DNA from 4 places in the [Roseibacterium] beibuensis genome. Region 2 is predicted to be linked to each of the others. Evidence: riboswitches for the same ligand, from Rfam matches in the RefSeq annotation. Region 2 holds a riboswitch; each other region holds the start of a gene.

The links. A riboswitch is a leader RNA that binds a small molecule or an ion and turns the genes downstream of it on or off. The one in region 2 is predicted to bind cobalamin.
Region 1: it holds a riboswitch for cobalamin, as region 2 does, so the genes downstream of both, ABD923_RS00065 (DUF4198 domain-containing protein) here and ABD923_RS13395 (hypothetical protein) in region 2, are expected to answer to the same signal.
Region 3: it holds a riboswitch for cobalamin, as region 2 does, so the genes downstream of both, bluB (5,6-dimethylbenzimidazole synthase) here and ABD923_RS13395 (hypothetical protein) in region 2, are expected to answer to the same signal.
Region 4: it holds a riboswitch for cobalamin, as region 2 does, so the genes downstream of both, ABD923_RS12855 (TonB-dependent receptor plug domain-containing protein) here and ABD923_RS13395 (hypothetical protein) in region 2, are expected to answer to the same signal.

The regions. Positions count from the first base shown of each region.
Region 1 is NZ_BAABHW010000001.1:12,757-17,156, reverse strand. Features, by position in the region: gene cbiQ (cobalt ECF transporter T component CbiQ) at 1-125, opposite strand, end outside; gene ABD923_RS00075 (cobalt ABC transporter permease) at 129-713, opposite strand; gene cbiM (cobalt transporter CbiM) at 713-1,330, opposite strand; gene ABD923_RS00065 (DUF4198 domain-containing protein) at 1,335-2,126, opposite strand; cobalamin riboswitch at 2,264-2,468, opposite strand; gene ABD923_RS00060 (ATP-binding protein) at 3,574-4,400, opposite strand, start outside.
Region 2 is NZ_BAABHW010000004.1:57,252-61,651, forward strand. Features, by position in the region: gene ABD923_RS13385 (SulP family inorganic anion transporter) at 1-89, opposite strand, end outside; gene ABD923_RS13390 (PHA/PHB synthase family protein) at 236-2,053, shown strand; cobalamin riboswitch at 2,089-2,290, shown strand; gene ABD923_RS13395 (hypothetical protein) at 2,327-2,701, shown strand; gene dacB (D-alanyl-D-alanine carboxypeptidase/D-alanyl-D-alanine endopeptidase) at 2,714-4,207, opposite strand; gene ABD923_RS13405 (DMT family transporter) at 4,364-4,400, shown strand, end outside.
Region 3 is NZ_BAABHW010000007.1:2,625-7,024, forward strand. Features, by position in the region: gene ABD923_RS17350 (DUF4339 domain-containing protein) at 1-321, opposite strand, end outside; gene ABD923_RS17355 (hypothetical protein) at 435-1,010, opposite strand; cobalamin riboswitch at 1,570-1,751, shown strand; gene bluB (5,6-dimethylbenzimidazole synthase) at 1,795-2,481, shown strand; gene ABD923_RS17365 (CsbD family protein) at 2,997-3,194, opposite strand; gene ABD923_RS17370 (hypothetical protein) at 3,225-3,470, opposite strand; gene ABD923_RS17375 (hypothetical protein) at 3,543-3,836, opposite strand; gene ABD923_RS17380 (hypothetical protein) at 3,837-3,998, opposite strand; partial or broken gene ABD923_RS19175 (thiamine pyrophosphate-binding protein) at 3,958-4,250, opposite strand; gene gdhA (NADP-specific glutamate dehydrogenase) at 4,262-4,400, opposite strand, start outside.
Region 4 is NZ_BAABHW010000003.1:292,537-296,936, reverse strand. Features, by position in the region: gene ABD923_RS12860 (hydantoinase B/oxoprolinase family protein) at 1-2,126, shown strand, start outside; cobalamin riboswitch at 2,270-2,461, shown strand; gene ABD923_RS12855 (TonB-dependent receptor plug domain-containing protein) at 2,602-4,400, shown strand, end outside.

The DNA.
Region 1 (4,400 bases), on a different contig from region 2:
ACCACCACCACGGCATAAACGACGGCCACGATGATACGCGCACGCGGGTCAACACCGCCAAGCCAGCCAGGCACATCGCCGTTCGGCCCCAGCGCGGCGGCCTGTGGCGTGAGGATTGTCGCCAAGGGTCAGGCCGCCAGCTTGCGGCGGGCGGCAAGGTAGAACCCAAGACCGAAGAGACCGATGATATAGCCGATCCCGCCCAGGATGGTCTGGAAATCGTTGTGGTTCTTGTAGGCCGTGATCTCTTGGCGCAGCGGTCGCATTTCCGTGCGCACAGCTTCCGCAATGGCGGCGCGTTCCTCGTCTGTCAGCGAGGTCACCATGATCCCCCCGCCTGCCGGTGCGTCCGGGCCAGCTTGGGCCACCGCTTCGGTTTCCGGTGCGGCGACGCCCATGATCGCGGCGACATCTTCCGCAGCCATCTCCATTTCGGCAATGTGGCCCGCGCCCAGATCGGCGCGGAAAACATGGGTGACGGCCTCGGTGGGCGTGTAGAGGAAGAAACCGTCCCCGTCCGTGATGACCTCACCCAGCTTGCTTCCCTCTGCGTCGAAGACTTCGACCAGCCGATTGCCGGCCATCTCGCCATTGGAGAACCCGATCTCCCCTTCGATCTCGCGGCCCGCCGGAAAGACGGATGAAATGACATTATGGGCCAGCGCGGCAAAGGGGGCTGCAACCAGGACGAGTGCCAAAATGAGAGCGCGCATCATGCCTTGGCTCCTTTCATGGTCGTGAAGAGATCGGGCTTCACCTGCCGGGCAAGGTAGACCGCCGCTCCGGCAAGCAGCGCTTCGATCCCCATGACGGGGATATGCGCAAAGAAAACGAATTGTGCGGCAGCGACGAACTCGTCTCCTGACAGCATCAGGGAGGCAGCCACCAGCAGCGTTGTGGCGGCGATGGCAAAGGCACCGCCGATCCCGGCCCAGACCGCGCCCATCGCGGGCGAGGCCCGCGCAATCACCGGACCAACGAGGATACCGACCAGAACGGCCGGCAGGGCGATGTTCAGCGTATTCACCCCCAGCACCGTCAATCCGCCGAAGCCAAAGAAGACGGCCTGCAACAAGACCCCCACGAACAGCGCGGGAAAAGCGGCCCAGCCGAGGACAAGCCCGGCCAGACCATTGAGGATCAGATGCACCGAAGAGGGGCCGATCGGAACGTGGATCAGCGAGGCCACGAAAAACGTGGCCGACAAAACGCCCGCCGCCGGAATTTTTTCCAGCGGCAGCTTTTTCAGCCCCAGCGCGATCCCGCCAGCGGCAACGACGGCCCCGCCGAGGACAACCTCGTTCGCAAGCGCCCCGTCAACAATGTGCATGATCTCACTCCAACTCGGTCGCGTGAATCCAGATCACGGCATCTTGCGACAACTCGCGGCCGTCGAACCCGGTCTCCGGTCCGACACCAAGCGCGGCAAAACCCCACCACCCGGCCGTCGGGATGCCGAAGGTGAAATAACCGTTTGCATCGCTGATCGCGATCAGCGTGCCGCCCGCGGGCGCGGCAACCGTCGGTTCGGTCGTGGCACTGACCGCGATGTCGGGCTCGGAGGCCATGTATTCGATCTCGATCTCGGCCCCGGCGACCGGTTCGCCATTTGACAGCACGCGGCCCGTAAAGGTCGAACCGACGAGCACGTTGTAGGGACGGTTCAGGGGCTGGATCTCGGCCGGAAGCCCCATGATGCCGTCCCAATCAGTCGGCAGGCCGTTGCGGTTCAGGAAGACGCGCGCGATCTGCTGAATGTAGATGTCCTCGCTTTCCTCATAGTAGGGCTCGGGCACTGTCACCAAGACGTAGTCGCCCGACCGGCGGATCGGGACCGAGCCACGGAAGGCCTCGCCCGTGTTCTCTGCCCCCTGAAATACTGCGGGTTCGAGCGTATCGAGCAAGTCCGTGCGCTCACCGTTGTGGATCATGTAGAACTCGCGCGGCATAGCGAGGTCCATGACTTGGCCGTTGTCCATCGGGTGCCAGAAGATCAGCTTGACCGGAATTTCACCGGGTGTCTCGATCACCGCCTGTTCGGTGAAATTCAGCAGGAAATGCGCCGATGCCGCCATCGGCAGGGCGGCAGCGACACCAGCCGCGAAGATTGTCGTGCGAAGGGTCATCTACGTCCTCTTTCTGTCGTGCGGCTGAGAAGCCGCGCTTGGAAAGGACGGACGGGGAGATTTGGCGGGAGCGCGCAACCGGAGTGACGCGCCCATGCCCGACGCGTTTCCCCGGCGTCCAGGTGGCCGCGTCCCGGTGGGGACACGCATGACCGGCAGGTCTCCTGGCTCGCGGGTCAATGCTCTGGCTGGCCTTCCCGGATCGCTCCAGTGGCGTTGTCAGCCGAACTCGCCGCTCACAGTTGCGGGGACAGCCGCGGGTTCGGTGTGACCTCACACCCCACCGCGTTCCCTCTTGCCTCCACCCCAGAACGGGGCGGAACCGATCACACCAACCTGATGCCCCACGCCCCGTGTCCGGTCAATAGACGACTCATGGGGCGGAGGAGCGAGTGCCGCGACCATTTGACAATTCCGGGTGTTGATCTCGGCAGCCAAACCATGCCGCCTCGTTTGTCATGTCGACCTATGCGCTGAGCGACGGTGCTCTGGATCGGCTTGAGGCTGCCGCACGTGGCGCAACGTCCCGGCCAGCCCAGCCGGGTCCAGCCCCTTGGCATGCCGTTTCCCGAAGGCCTCCTGACCTGGCTTCCCGGCGCCATGGGGGATTGCCGCAGCGTGGGGCAGAACGCGGACACCAGGCTCGAGACCGGCCCCGATCCCGTGCGAGGCTCCGGCGCGTGCATCGTTTTCACCGTAGGCGACCCTGCCGTACAGCCGGTATGGCCTCCCAGCCCGGCCGGGCCGCGATCGGACCCGGCAGCCCCTCGGCCTTGGCTGAAACATCCGAGATCCGCTCCTCTTAGTGGTCGGCGAGACGGGTGTCCGCCTAATGGGGACTGCAGGTTGGAACGGTTTCCCCGAAATCGAGGATTTCGACGCTGTCTCGTTTGCCGCCTTTTGTGGGCTACGCTCTGGATCCGCTCTACGAAACGGTAGAGCGACGCCCTGCCCCTCACCGCGCTGGCCCGGACACCGCACGGCTTGCGCGGGGATGGCTCAGGGCGAGGCAGCATCAGGAATCTTTTTAAGTTGAAGTATCGATCGCATGCCCCGGCGATCGGAAATTTCGTACGGCGGAAAACCTCAAGGCGGCTGGGACTTTCCTGTCCACCTATTAGTTATATTTTTTAACAAGCCCTTAGCTGAATTCTGGCCGAGAAGGGCGAAAAATCCTTGACAGGGCGTGCATCAAAAACATCCGTTTTGTGCATACATATGCCCCATCCAAATTCGCTGTGGATGGGGCATATGTATGCACGCTCAGGTGATTCGAAATCAAACCTCTCCCCTCCAATATAATGAAATAAAACAATAAAATAAAGCTTCATCGAAATCTGATGGCATAAGCATGCACGTTCGAACCATAACCATGCACACCTCACATTGCTGAAAACAAAAAAGGCCCGCGCGAGGCGGGCCGTCCATCTATGAAAAAGCCAAGTGGTCAGTTCTTCCGGGGCATCTTCTTTCGTCGGGTCGTCTCGTAGGCGTCGAGCAAATTGTGCTGTTTGAAACCCTCTCGGTAGTTCGGCATAGTGAAGGGCGAGTAGCCAAATGGCAAACCTGTGCGGCGCGAAAACCCTTCGGCGAAATGGTCAATAGTGCAGATCTTTTCATTGGCACTAAGGGTGACCGTCAAAGCTTCGATCAACAGCTCGATCACCAGCCCCCATCGTTGGCATCCCGCGAAAACCAAGCGGTCGAGGAAGTCGTCCAACTCGAAGTCATCGAACTCAAGCTGCGCCTTGTCACAGTAGCTGAAGATAAGATGAAGGAGCTCGTCTTTGTCGGTTGTGCTCGCGAGATCGATGCCGGAAAAATTCACGGTGCGCAGGAGCCTGTAGAGCTGCTCTTCCTTCTGAATCTGGGCGGCGAGGCTGGGCACTCCGGAGAAGATCAGCATCAGCGGCCATTGATGATCCTTCAAAAGGGATTTGAAGCTATCCAGAAATTTCTGGTTGGTCAGGCTGTCGTTTTCCGTGAACACGTGCTGGCACTCATCAAAGTGAATGCCAACCACGCCCTGAAGCTCCGCATACTTTCTGACCTTGGAGCAAATCTCGCTTTGCGAGTGCCGCCCTCGCAGCGGGTATCCGAGGACTTCGAGAATTTCGACGCCGAGATCTTTCCAGGTGACCTTGCCGGACAGAAGGCATGAAATGACCCGAGCCGGACGCCCATCGGGCATGGTGGTTGATCCATCGTTAAGGCGCCTCAACATGGCATCGATTTCGGTCGACTTTCCTTGCCGGGAGTCACCGATCACCAAAA
Region 2 (4,400 bases):
ACCATGGCGACGGTCACCCCTGCGCCGAGATCGGCCAGGAAGGTCGGGCGGTCGTAGCTTTTGAGGGTCGTGAGGATCTTGGGCGTCATGGCCGGTGTCCGCTGGTCAGGGCGAACCTACGCCTGCGCCTTGGCCTGTGCAAGATGCTGCGCCGCGGCGATTGACGTGCATCAAGGCGTGACCGAGAGTGGCGGTACAACCTGAGAGTGTCCCGCCCCTGCCCCGGATCGCCGCCATGCCCCAGACGACCAAGCCAAACGCGGTGAAGGTGCCGCCGAAATCCGCGGACCTGCCCGCCGTCATTCCCGCAAAGCCCAAGCGCGCCAAACCCGACGCGCCGCAAAGCTACGAAGCGCTGGATCGCGCCACCCGCGCGGCCCTGGCGCGGATGACCGGGGGCGTGTCGCCCTATGCGCTCTTGGAAAGCTGGACCGACTGGGCGGTGCACCTGAGCCGCGCGCCGGGGCGGCAACTGGCGCTGGCCGAACACGCCCGCGACAATGCGGTCAAGCTGGGCGCCTATGCCCTGCGCACCCTGACCGAGGACGGGCATCCGCCCGCCCCGTTCAAGCCCAAGGCCTATGACCACCGCTTCATGCATCCCTCGTGGGAGAAACTGCCCTACGCGCTGTGGCAGCAAAGTTTTCTCGCCACGCAGGATTGGTGGGACATGGCGACGGGCCATATCCGCGGCCTGCGCCCCGACAATGCCGACCGCGCGCAATTCATCGCGCGCCAGACGCTGGACCTGTTCGCGCCCTCGAATTTCCCGTGGCTGAACCCGCAGATCATGGAAGAGACGCTGAAACAGAACGGGCGCAACATCGTCGAAGGGTCCGAGCATTACTTCGAGGACCTGATGCACACGCTGACGCAGGAACATCCCGACCAGCCCGAGGGCTACCGCGTGGGCGAGGACCTGGCCGCGACGCCGGGCAAGGTGGTGATGCGCAACGAGATCTGCGAACTGATCCAGTACGCGCCCGAGACCGAGACGGTGAAATCCGAGCCGGTGCTGATCGTGCCCGCGTGGATCATGAAATACTACATCCTCGACCTGTCGGCCCATAACTCGATGGTGCGCTACCTCGTCGAGCAGGGCTTTACCGTCTTCATGATCTCGTGGCGCAACCCGACGGCCGATATGGCGGAGCTTTCCCTCGACGACTACCGGCGGATGGGCGTGATGGCGGCACTGGACGCGGTCAGCGCGATCGTTCCCGACACCAAGGTCCATGCCAATGGCTATTGCCTTGGCGGCACGCTGTTGGCGATCGCGGCGGCGACCATGGCGCGGGATGGCGACGACCGGCTGGCCTCGATCACGCTGATGGCGGCGCAGACGGATTTCGCGGAAGCAGGCGAGTTGCTGCTTTTCACCGACGAGTCGCAGGTGGCCTTTATCGAAGACCTGATGTGGGACCAGGGCTATCTCGACCGGCCGCAGATGACGCGCACCTTCGCCACGATGCGGGCCGAGGACCTGATCTATTCCCGCGCGGTGGCGCGCTATTTCCTCGGGCGGCCCGACATGCCGTCGGATCTGGGCGTGTGGAACAACGACACCACGCGGATGCCGTCGCGGATGCATTCGGAATACCTGCGCGGCCTGTTCCTGGAAAACCGGCTGACGGCGGGGCGCTATGCCGTCGAGGGGCGGGTGATCGCGCTGAAGGACATCAAGGCGCCGATGTTCGTCGTCGGCACCGAGACCGACCACATCGCGCCGTGGCGGTCCGTCTACAAGGCCAAGCTTTTCACCGATGGCGATTTCCGCTTCTGCCTTGTGAAGGGCGGGCATAATGGCGGGATCGTCAGCGAACCGGGCCACCCGCGCAAGCATTACCGGCTGGGCCATCGCGAACCCGGCGCGCTTTACATGGACCCCGACACCTGGCTGGAGCAACACGAGCCAACCCCCGGAAGCTGGTGGATCGCCTGGGCCGCGTGGCTGGCCGAGCACTCCGGCGGAGAGGGTCCGCCGCCCGCCTTGGGCGCCGAGGGCTACGCGCCGCTGGCCGACGCGCCGGGCGACTACGTGTTCGAGACCTGACGCCATTCCGCGCTTGACCGGCAGGTGCCGGGGGGCCTACCGATTGAGGCGATGGTTCCCCGTGCACCGCACGGGGTGAAAAGGGAACGCGGTGCGGGCAAAGCCCCAAATCCGCGACTGCCCCCGCAACTGTAGGCGGAATGCGACCCCGAATATGCCACTGGGCCAAACGGCCCGGGAAGGTCGGGCAAGCCATGATCCGCGAGTCAGGAGACCTGCCATCGTCGATTCACCCAAGGCCCGGGCGGGGTGCCCCGGAGAAGGAGTTTTGCGATGATCTGGTCCGACGAGACCCATTCCTACCAGGCGACCATGTGCCCGCGCATCGGCGGCCCCTGCCCCGAGGCGGCCTGCCTCGTCAAGAGGCTGGCGCAGAGCCTGGCCACGGTCCGCCCCTTCACCAAGCCGGATTTCGAAGTGGCCGGGTTCAGCCGTCTGGATGGTTGCCCGCAATCCTGCGGCGCGCAGTTCGTCGCGAACCACCGGCGCGTGCGCCTGTTCTGCGGCGTCGAGATGGACACCGAACTCGCGCCCCTCGACGCGATGGCGGATGCGATTTTCGGCAATGGCGATGACGGCGTGGGCCTGAGCACGGCAAGCCTGCCTGCACGCCCCCTCGCCCTGGTCGAGGCGCGGTCGATCGCCTGAAGGCCCGATGGCTCAGGCGTGGATCACGCCCCAGCGCTCGATCAGGGCCTGTTGCAGGCGTTTGGCGCGGCCATTGTAGCTGCGCCCGCCGGGCGGGCGTTCCATCTGCGCCTCGGTCAGGGCCGCGCGCCGGTCGAGATCGGCGCAGAAGATCGCAAAGGCGAGGTCGCGCCCCGTGGGCAGGCGGACATAGCCCGCCAGCGTCGAGACGAAGTTGAGCGTACCGGTCTTGGCGACCACCGAAAGCGGGTGATCGGCCACGGGGTTGCCCGAGGCATCCCGCATCGGGATGTCCTTCATCAGGTTGCGCAGAAGCCCGTTCGGCCCGGCGCTGACCAAGGCGCGGGTCATGTCCTGCGGGCGGATGCGGCTGTCAACGCCAAGGCCCGAGTGATCGACGAAATGCGGGGTGCGGGCGCCAAGACGCTCTTCCATCCAGGCGGCCATCTCGGCCCCGCTTTCGGCCAGCGTGGCGGGGCGCACCCCGCCCGCCTGCGTCGCCAGGAGGCCCACGACCTCGGCGGTGAGGTTGGTGGACCACAGCATCATGCCACGCAGGATATCCTCCAGCGGCTCGGAGACATGTTCGACCAGCACGGCGGCATCCGTGGGCGCGCCTTCGGAAAAGGCCGGCCCGTCGAGCACGATGCCGTAGCTGCGCGCGATGGTCTGGAACACCTCGGCCATGTAGGCGGCGGGACGGCGGGTGGGCAGCCAGCGCGCGCCGCCATTGCCAAGCGCGCCGCGCGCCACGGTCCATTCATCGCGGGCTTCGGTATCCTCGTAGGTGTAGACGGGATAATCGCGATCCTCGATCACCATGCGCGAGGTCTGCACGCCGGGGGAATAGCTGGCCGAACGGGCCTGCATGGTGACGGTGTAATCGCCGTTCTCGCGCGTCCATTCGAAATGCACGCGGTTGAAATTGAGGTTCATCGACGAGATCGACGGGTTGTAGCCCGCATGGGGAAGCTGGCCCGGGTCGATCTGGTAGATCGTGGGCAGCGCATCGGTGGCAAGGCGCAACTGGCCCGTCACCTCGCGCACGCCGAAATCGGCCAGCGACCGCGCCATGCCCGCCAGCGCGTCGGTGTCGAAGAGCGGATCGCCCGAGCCGATCAACCACAGGTCGCCATCGAGGCGGCCATCGGCCAGCACCCCGTCCGAGACCAGCCGCGTGCGGAACCGGTAGCCGGGGCCGAGCCGGTCGAGCGCGTAGGCCGTCGTCACGGCCTTGGCAACGGAGGCGGGCGGAAGACCGTAGAGCGGGTGGCCGACCTCGAGCATCTCGCCGGTCGTCGCGTCGGCCACGGCAAAGCCGACGCGCCCGCCCAGGTCGGCGCGGGCGATGATGTCGGCGGCATCGGGGATGGTGCGCGCAAGGAAACCATCGGGCCGGACCAGCGGTCGCAGCGACCGCTCGGGTGCGCTGGCCCATGCGGGGCCGGCAAGGCTTCCGCCGACGGAGGCTGCTGCTCCGCTTAAAAACGCGCGTCTCGAAACCATTTGGTCAAAAAATCCGTAATGTCGCGAAAGGTTAACCAGAGCGGCGCGGTCGTCTCAAGCCCCTGCCCGGAGACCGGGATGCGACCCCACGCAAAGGTGATCGCCGGCAGAAAGGCGGGTTTCCGACGCCGCGTCAACAGGATAGAGGCAAGCGCCATGAGGTCCGACACGCTGCGCGCGCTGCCCCTGATGC
Region 3 (4,400 bases), on a different contig from region 2:
GACCGTACTGCGATCGCTTGCGGTCGCGACCTGCGGCTCCGGCCCGGGCTGGGGCACAGGCGCCGGCTGGAAAAACTTCCGGATCGCGACATCCATCTCGGCAGCAACCCATTCCGCGCTGGCCTCCCGGCGGATCTCCGTGTCCGGCTCAAGACGGCCATCCTCGGCAAAGGCCTTGAGCTGGTGGCCGGTATAGGGGCCGTAGTCGCGCCCATCGACGCGCATGAACCACTGGCCATCCAGGGGGTGGGGTGGTGCGGTTGGCGGTGCGTCGGCCGACCGGGTGGCCGGCAGGGCGCCGTCTTGTCGATCGTCATTCATGTTGTCGTTCCTCATGGTTGTCACGGGCAATTTTTGTCTCCGCGTTGCCGATCTGAAAGGCTTGCGCCTGGAGGTCGGCCCCGATTGGACACGGGTGTTGCCGGTTTGCGTCGTCAAAAGGCAGGGTGTTCTGGCTCCTCGTCGGGCATCATGTCGCCAAGAACGCGGAACCCGCTTTCGTAACCGAAGAGATCGCGCAGGATCATCGCGCTGGCCGGACCGGTCTCGATATGCATGCGCTCCATCATGTCCCGCTCTTTCTCGGCGCGCTCCTCCTCGCTCTCGTAGCGCGGCTTGCGGATGGATCTGCTCTCGTCGATCTTCAGGATCGCCTTGCGGATATCGGGGTCGAAGAAGGAGGTCTTGCCCTCTTCTGGGCCGGGCTCCTGCGCATCGGGGAGGGTGCGTCGATCCCGCGCCTCGCTCACAAGCATCGGTGAGGGGCAATCGAAGCTTCCGGCCAAGGTTCGACCCCTGATCTTCTCACGGGTGACGAGCCGGTATCCCTTCCGCCCGTTCGCGGCAGCCTGCATGGCGCGTTCGATGATGCCGGTGGGGTTGCGATAGAGGCCCTTGGCGAACCGGGTCACGGCATCGCGGTTCTCCAGCCCGGTCGCGAGCGCAAGCGGATCGATGCTCAGGCTGAGCAGGCAAAGCCGCTGGTCGCCTTCATGATCGAGGTACATCATGCCGAGGGCCCAGACGAGCCTCGGATGGGAAACGTATTGCGGCGCACAGCAGTTTCGCCCAGCCGCACTTCTTCCCGCTTCTCATGCGAAGTACCGCGACTTCACTCGGGACCTGTGTCATTCCGGTACGCTTTGATCTTGGTCTGCTCTGGATGTCGGCTTCTAGCTTGGCTGTGTGGCACAATCTTCACCGCAGCGAACTTCCGCTTTCCGCCCCCTATGTAGACCACGTATGGCTCAACTGGGTGATTTTGGCGGAATGTCCGCTTCGGTGTTGAGGCAACCGGGAACAACGGCGTGAAGGCCCTTGATGTCAGACCGTTGACGGCTTCTGAGGTGCGGAAACCATCTTGGCCAGTTTGAGGAGGGCCGTGGCGGCGGCAGCGCGCGGCACTTTATCGTTTGCGCCGATGGGCCACGCAAGCGCAACTGCTTCGAAGCCGGCTTGTGGTGTAGCCGGGTGAATAGGATTTCGACCTTCGTCCGTTACTTCGTTAAGGTCACGGACTGATGGGGCTTTGCGATATCGCGCGCATCTTGCCTGCCGCCGCTCGCCCGCTTATGCAGCGTCCGCCGGGTGCCCCGCCAAGCCGGGGAGAATCGGGAAGTCGGTGCAATACCGGCGCGGGCCCGCCGCTGTGACGGGGATGCCGCAGGCACGATGCCACTGGAGCGATCCGGGAAGGCGCCTGCGCGCAGATGACCCGAAGCCAGAAGACCGGCCCGGCAAGATGGCCGCCCCGCGTGGAACCCGAGGCGGCGCTGTCAAACCAGGAGGGCCACCATGCCCGACACCGCCCCGGCGGCGCCCGCATCCGCGCGCCGCTTTACCCCAGAAGACCGCGACACGATCCACGACCTGATCCGCAACCGCCGAGACGTGCGCGACGAGTTCCGCCCCGACCCGATCCCCGACGACGTCCTGCGGCGCATCCTCGACGCCGCCCATCACGCGCCGTCCGTGGGGTTCATGCAACCGTGGAATTTCATTCTCATCCGTGACCTCGAGCGTCGCCGCGCCGTGCATCGCGTCTTCGAGGCCGCGAATGCCGAGGCCGAGGCGATGTTCCCAGAGGGTATCCGCAGCACCTATCGCGGCCTCAAGCTCGAAGGCATCCTGAAAGCGCCGCTGAACATCGCCGTCACCTGCGACCGCGACCGCTGCGGGCCGGTGGTTCTGGGCCGTACCCACAACCCCGAGATGGATCTCTATTCCTCGGTTTGCGCGGTTCAGAACCTGTGGCTTGCCGCGCGCGCCGAGAATGTCGGCGTGGGTTGGGTCAGCATCTACAACGAGCCCGACCTGCGCCGGATCCTCGCGCTGCCCGACCACGTGGCGATCGTGGCCTACCTGTGTGTCGGGTTTGTGGATGACTTCTATCCCGCGCCCGAACTGGCCCTCAAGGGCTGGCGCCAACGCCTGCCATTGGACGCGGTCGTAATGGATGAGATCTGGCAAGAGGACCACTGAACCACAACGCGGCGGTGGGGCTTGGGGCCCTGCCGCCCAGCATGAAGTCCACCTCCGCATCCTCTTGCTGCAACAAAAAATACGTGTGCGCTGCCGTCTGTTGCACCTCCGATACCGCCAACCAAGGGGGTGAGATCGCGTACTTATTCGCCCGGAAGACCGTAAAGTTCGCCAACCTCCGGTTCCATTGCAAAGAATGGAGCCGAACATGCCCTCGACCCGAATGATTGGCGGCCTTTCTTGAGACGTAAGCGGACAACACCGGATAACCGTCGTGAAACCTCTGTTTCTCCTCGCCGTCCGGTATGACAGGCTGCCGCGCATCGACGCGGACCGTCTCAGGCAGGTTGTTTGCGCATCTGTCCGCACGTGCGTTTGCGGATCGTCCGGACAGCGGCAAGATCCCTCTGGGTCCAAATCGGCAAGGTGAGTGGACGCCGGTCTTTGGTCCTTTCTCAGACTCAAAACGCCCCGCGATTTCACGCAGGGCGTCTTGTGGTGGGTCTGCAGGTCAATCAGACCTTGGCCAGAATATCGTCGACCGTCTTGCGAACCTCTTCCTTGGATTGGCCCAGCTTCTGCTGAAGCACGCCTTCCATCTGTTCGCGGTCGCCCTTGGCTTCTTCGAGATCGTTGTCGGTCAGCTCGCCGTAGTGTTCACGCAGCTGGCCCTTGATCTCGGTCCATTTGCCTTCGATCTGGTCGCGGTTCATCGTCATTCTCCTATCAGCGGTAAGACTTGATTACTGGTTCTGGGCGAGATCGGTGTCTTCTTCCGGCGGCTCGATCTCGAGCGTGGGAACGGTCACTTCGGTCTCGCCGACCTCGATATCCCCGGTCTCGGCCTCGAACTCGGGCATGTTGCCGCCTTCGACCGAGATTTCCGGCAGCGCGGCCTCTTCGGTCTGGTCGATATCGACAAGGTAGACGGCGGCGCCGATGGCGACGATTGCGGCGACAGCGATACCAAGAATAGGTGCGGTTTTCATGGCTTAGCTCCTGTGTTGCGGTTCTGGACACTCAACACGGATGCCCCGTCAAAGGTTCCCGACGGGCAGGGGTCACGCGAAGGTTCCGCTGTATTTGACCGGCACCGTGATGAGCTGCCTTGCAGGGCGGTCGCCGCAATGCTTCGCCAGGTCGTCATCCGTTTCGCATGCCGTGTGTCGCAATCCGGCGGCAAGGTCCCCGACGGCCTCGGCCCCCAGATGCCACCCGGCATCGCGCGGCACGCTTGTGTCTGACAAGGAGAGCGCGTCGATCCGGGCCTCATCCGTCAGCTTGCCCAAGGGGTATTCCACCGGGTCCAGCCCGATACAGACAAGCAGATCGGCACTGTGGATGGCATGATCCACCTAATCTTCGGCCGGAAGGCCGAAGGCCCCGAGGTTCTGAGGGTGATGCGCGGGCAAGATGCCCTTGGCCTTGAAGCTGCTTGCCATCGGCATCCCGGTGCCCTGCAACAGGGCCGCCAGGTCATCCGCCGCCCTGCCCCGTGATCGCCAAAACGGGCGCATGATCGAGCGTGGCATCGGCCAGCCCGGTAACAAGGTTCGACGCCCCGGGCCCGAGCGTGGCCAGACAGGCCGCGGGCCGCCCCGTCAGGCGGCCATGAAGGTGGCCCCCTGTTCGTGGCGGCATAACACGATGTCGATCTTCGACGCCGCCAGCGCGTCCATCAGGTCGGTCGTTTCCTCGCCGGGAAGCGCGTAGACCGTGTCGATCCCGCCCGCGACAAGGCATTCGACGAAAAGCTCTGCACCTGTCATCACCTGCCCCCTCAGATCGCGCCCATCGCGGCGATGGCCTGCGCGACCTTGCGGAACCCGGCGATGTTGGCCGCGCGGGCATAGTCGATCCGGCCACTCTGCCTGCCTTCGGCGGCGACGCGGTCATGGATGCCCCGCATGATCTGCTTC
Region 4 (4,400 bases), on a different contig from region 2:
CCGATATCCGCGCGCTGCGCGAAGCGCAGTTCGATGAAGGCCTGGATCGGTTCGCACAGGCGGAACAGAGACTTTCCGAGATGGCGGACCAAGCCCGCGCCGAGGTGTCGGAACAGGGCATCGGGGCCGACCGCATCCGGATCGAGAGACGCGCCCATCTGCGCTATGCCGGCTCGCACCAGGCCCTGGCCGTCCCTTTTGGCAGTGCCGACGATTTGCGGGCCGCCTTCGAAGACGCGCATCGCGCGCGGTATGGGTTTGCCGCGCCAGAACGGGACCTTGTCTTCGAAATGCTGGAGGTGGAGGCCATCGGGTCGACCGATGCGCCCGACGCCCCTTTGCCGACCACAGAAAAAGACCCTGCACCGCGCGATATGCTCTCTGTCCACCTCTCCGGGGCGCAGCATGACACGCCCCTTTACGCCCGAGACGACCTGCCTGTCGACACAACGGTGGCCGGACCTTCCGTGATCACCGAGGCGACCGGCACCAACATGATCGAACCGGGCTGGCAGGCGCGGGTCGATGAGCTGGGCAACCTCTTGCTGGAACGAACAGAAGCGAAGGCGACCGAACATGCCCTTGGGACCGAGGCCGACCCGGTGATGCTGGAGGTTTTCAACAACCTTTTCATGAACATCGCCGAGCAGATGGGCGCGACACTGCAAAACACGGCCTATTCGGTGAACATCAAGGAACGGCTCGACTTCTCCTGCGCGCTGTTCGATTCCGATGGCAACCTTGTGGCGAACGCCCCGCATGTGCCGGTGCATCTTGGCTCCATGTCCGAGGCGGTGCGCACCGTCGCGCGCCTGAACGCCGGACAGATCGCCGAGGGCGACGCGTATATGCTGAACGCGCCCTTCAACGGCGGCACGCACCTGCCGGATGTGACCGTGATCACACCCGTTTTCGACAGGGCCGGGCAAAAGATCGTCTTCTGGGTCGGCAGCCGGGGCCACCATGCCGATATCGGCGGCAAGACCCCCGGATCCGCCCCGCCCGACTCGACCCGGATCGAGGAGGAAGGCGTCGTCATCGACAATTTCAAACTGGTGGAAAACGGGCGCCTGCGCGAGGCCGAGACACGGGCGCTGCTGGCCTCGGGCCGCTATCCCTGCCGCAACATCGGCCAGAACATGGCCGATCTGGAGGCGCAGGTGGCCGCCAACGCGACCGGCATCCGCGAGGTGCAGAACATGGTCGAAACCTTCGGGTTAGACACTGTTCTGGCCTATATGCGCCACGTGCAGGACAATGCCGAGGCCAGCGTGCGCCGCGTGATCGGGTCGCTGAAGGACGGGGCCTGCACCTACCCGCTGGACGATGGCAGCGAGATCAAGGTCGATATCCGCGTCGATCAGGCGGCAGGCCGCGCGGTGATCGACTTCACCGGCACCTCGCCGCAGCATCGCAACAACTACAACGCCCCCAAGGCCATCGCGACAGCGGCGGTGCTCTATGTCTTCCGCACGCTGGTCGGGCGCGAGATCCCGTTGAACGAAGGGTGCCTTAAACCGCTGGAGATCATCCTGCCCGAGGGGAGCATGATCAACCCGGTCCACCCCGCCGCCGTCATCGCGGGCAACACCGAGGTCAGCCAGGCGATCACCGAATGCCTCTATGGCGCGCTGGACGTGATCGCGGGCAGCCAGGGGACCATGAACAATTTCATCTGGGGCAATGACCGCATCCAGAATTACGAAACCATCGCGGGCGGCGCGGGCGCCGGGCCGGGGTTTGATGGCGCCTCCTGCGTGCAGGTCCACATGACGAATACGCGTGCAACCGATCCAGAGATCCTGGAAACCCGCTTCCCTGTGAGGGTTGAGCGCATGGCCCATCGCAGCGGATCGGGCGGCATCGGCGCATGGAGCGGTGGAGAGGGGATGCACCGGGTGCTGCGCTTCCTCGACCCCATGACGATCACGACGCTCTGTTCGCACCGGGAGGTGCCTGTTCCGGGGCGCGCGGGCGGTGGCGAGGGGGCTATCGGGGAAAACTGGGTTCTCCGGGCCGATGGCACGCGCGAGCGCCTTGCCGGAAATGCCGAAGTCGCGCTGGGCATCGGCGATGCGATCGAGATGCTGACCCCCGGTGGCGGTGGCTGGGGCCAGCCCAAGTGACCCGAAAACACGGCCTTCCAGGGCGCGGCACGGTCAGGATCGTCTGACAGGACGCCCGGCGAGTCCTGTCAGAAACCTGTGACATTTCGGTTTCGGGAACCGAAGTGCCGCGTTCAACCCTTGCTTGAATGCCCCGGCGCGCGTATCCGGGGACTCGCTTCGGTCCGGACGGCGCAAACCGTTCGGGTAATAGGGAACGCGGTGTAATCCCGCGACTGCCCCCGCAACTGTAAGCGGCGAGTGTGGACGGCACATGCCACTGGGACATCCCGGGAAGGCCCGTTTCACGCAACGACCCGCGAAGTCAGGAGACCTGCCGAAGTGATCACCCTGTCCGGGCGCGGGTGGCGCCATGGGCAACGGACCCTTCCGTAGTGGTGACGCATTTGCACCGTCTGCGGAGGGACGAACCCCTCCGATGACATACACCAACGAGTCCGAATGCCGCCATACCGGTATCGAAGGAGGGACATACATGACGAAACGATTGGCTTTGACCGCCATCTCCGCACTCGTTGCCGGCAACCCGGCCTTGGCGCAGGACGCCTTTTTCCAACTGGATGAGGTTATCTTCTCGGCGGGCCTGACCGAGATCGAAGAGGATCGCACCGGCGTATCGGTCGATGTGCTGACGACCGAAGAATTGCGCTATCCCGGCGATATCCAACTATCGAACACGCTGGCGACCGTGCCCGGCCTCACAGTCAGCCAGAATGGCCCGGTCGGGTCGAGCACCACACTGCGCATTCGTGGTCTCGGGACGTCCTACATACCCGTTTACCTGAACGGGATAGATATCACCGATCCGTCCTCCTCCCAGACCGGGTTCGACTTCGGCAGCCTTCTGGGCACCGGGGCAACGCGTGTCGAAATCCTGCGCGGCTCGCAAGGCTCCATCTACGGGTCCGAAGCCATCGGCGGCGTGGTGAACATCACCTCCGACTTGGCCCCTGACGAACCGGGCACCGAGGTCACGGTCGGCGTCGAAGCCGGCAGCTACGAGACCTACCTGTTGAATTTCGGCGTTGGCACTCGGTTCGAGCGCGGAACGCTGTCCTTCTCCGCCACGGAACTGACGACAGAGGGTTTCTCGGCCGCCGACGAAAATGACGGCAACACCGAAGAGGACGGCCACCAGTCCACCACCCTCATTCTTGCGGGTGAATTTGAGACCACCGAGGCTCTGACCATCGGGTTCAGCGCCTTCTACATCGACAGCTTTACCGAGATCGACGATTCCATCGATACCGCCGATGAACAGGAAGGCGAGCGCTCCGGCCTGCGCGCCTACGCCAATTTTGACGCCTTCGGTATAGAACACGAGCTGTCCATCAGCGGATCGCGCACCGAGCGTTATTACCCCGGCGGCTTCACCGAAGACTATCTCGGCGAGCGCATGACATACTCATATCTCGGCACCGCCAACCTACGCACGGCCGATACGCTGACGTTCGGCCTTGATCTGACCGAGGAAGAGTTCGACGCCGATTCCGATTCCGGCGGCGTGGATACCGCCGCGGTCTTTGCCGAATATGTCGCGGCACTGGGTAGCGGTTTCGACCTCTCGGCTTCGCTGCGCTATGACGATCATTCGATTTTCGGCGGACAAACCACTGGTCGTCTTGCCGGCGCATGGCGCCCGGCAGAAGGCACTGTTTTGCGCGGGTCGATTGCATCGGGCTTCCGCGCGCCGTCGCTCTACGAGCTGTATTCCGGATTCTACGGCAACCCGAACCTCGAACCCGAGCAGAGCCGCAGCATCGAATTGGGCATCGAACAGGCGTTCGGCGACCTGAACCTTAGCGCGACCGTTTTCTACACCGAGATCGACGACCTGATCAGTTTCTCAGGCGGCGGCTACAACCAAGTAGCCGGCACCAGCACCACGCAGGGCTACGAACTCACCGCCAACTACATGCTGAGCGACACCCTGTCGGCTTTTGCGAACTATACCTACACGGACGCCGAGGACCGGGCCGGCAATCGTCTGCCGCGTGTGCCGCGCCATAACCTCGTGCTTGGTCTCAATGCAGCAATTGCAGAGCGTGTTACCTGGGCGACGACCGCTCAATTCGAGTTTGACAGGCAAGACGTCGTCTTTCCTGCACCCAACTACGAACGAACGCCGGTTGACGTTCCCGATTATGCCGTTGTCGACACAACCTTCAGCTACGCGGTCAACGACACCACGGAGGCCTTCCTGAGGATCGAGAACGTCTTCGACGAGGAGTACCAGACGGCAATCGGCTACGGCACCAGCGACAGGGCGTTCTA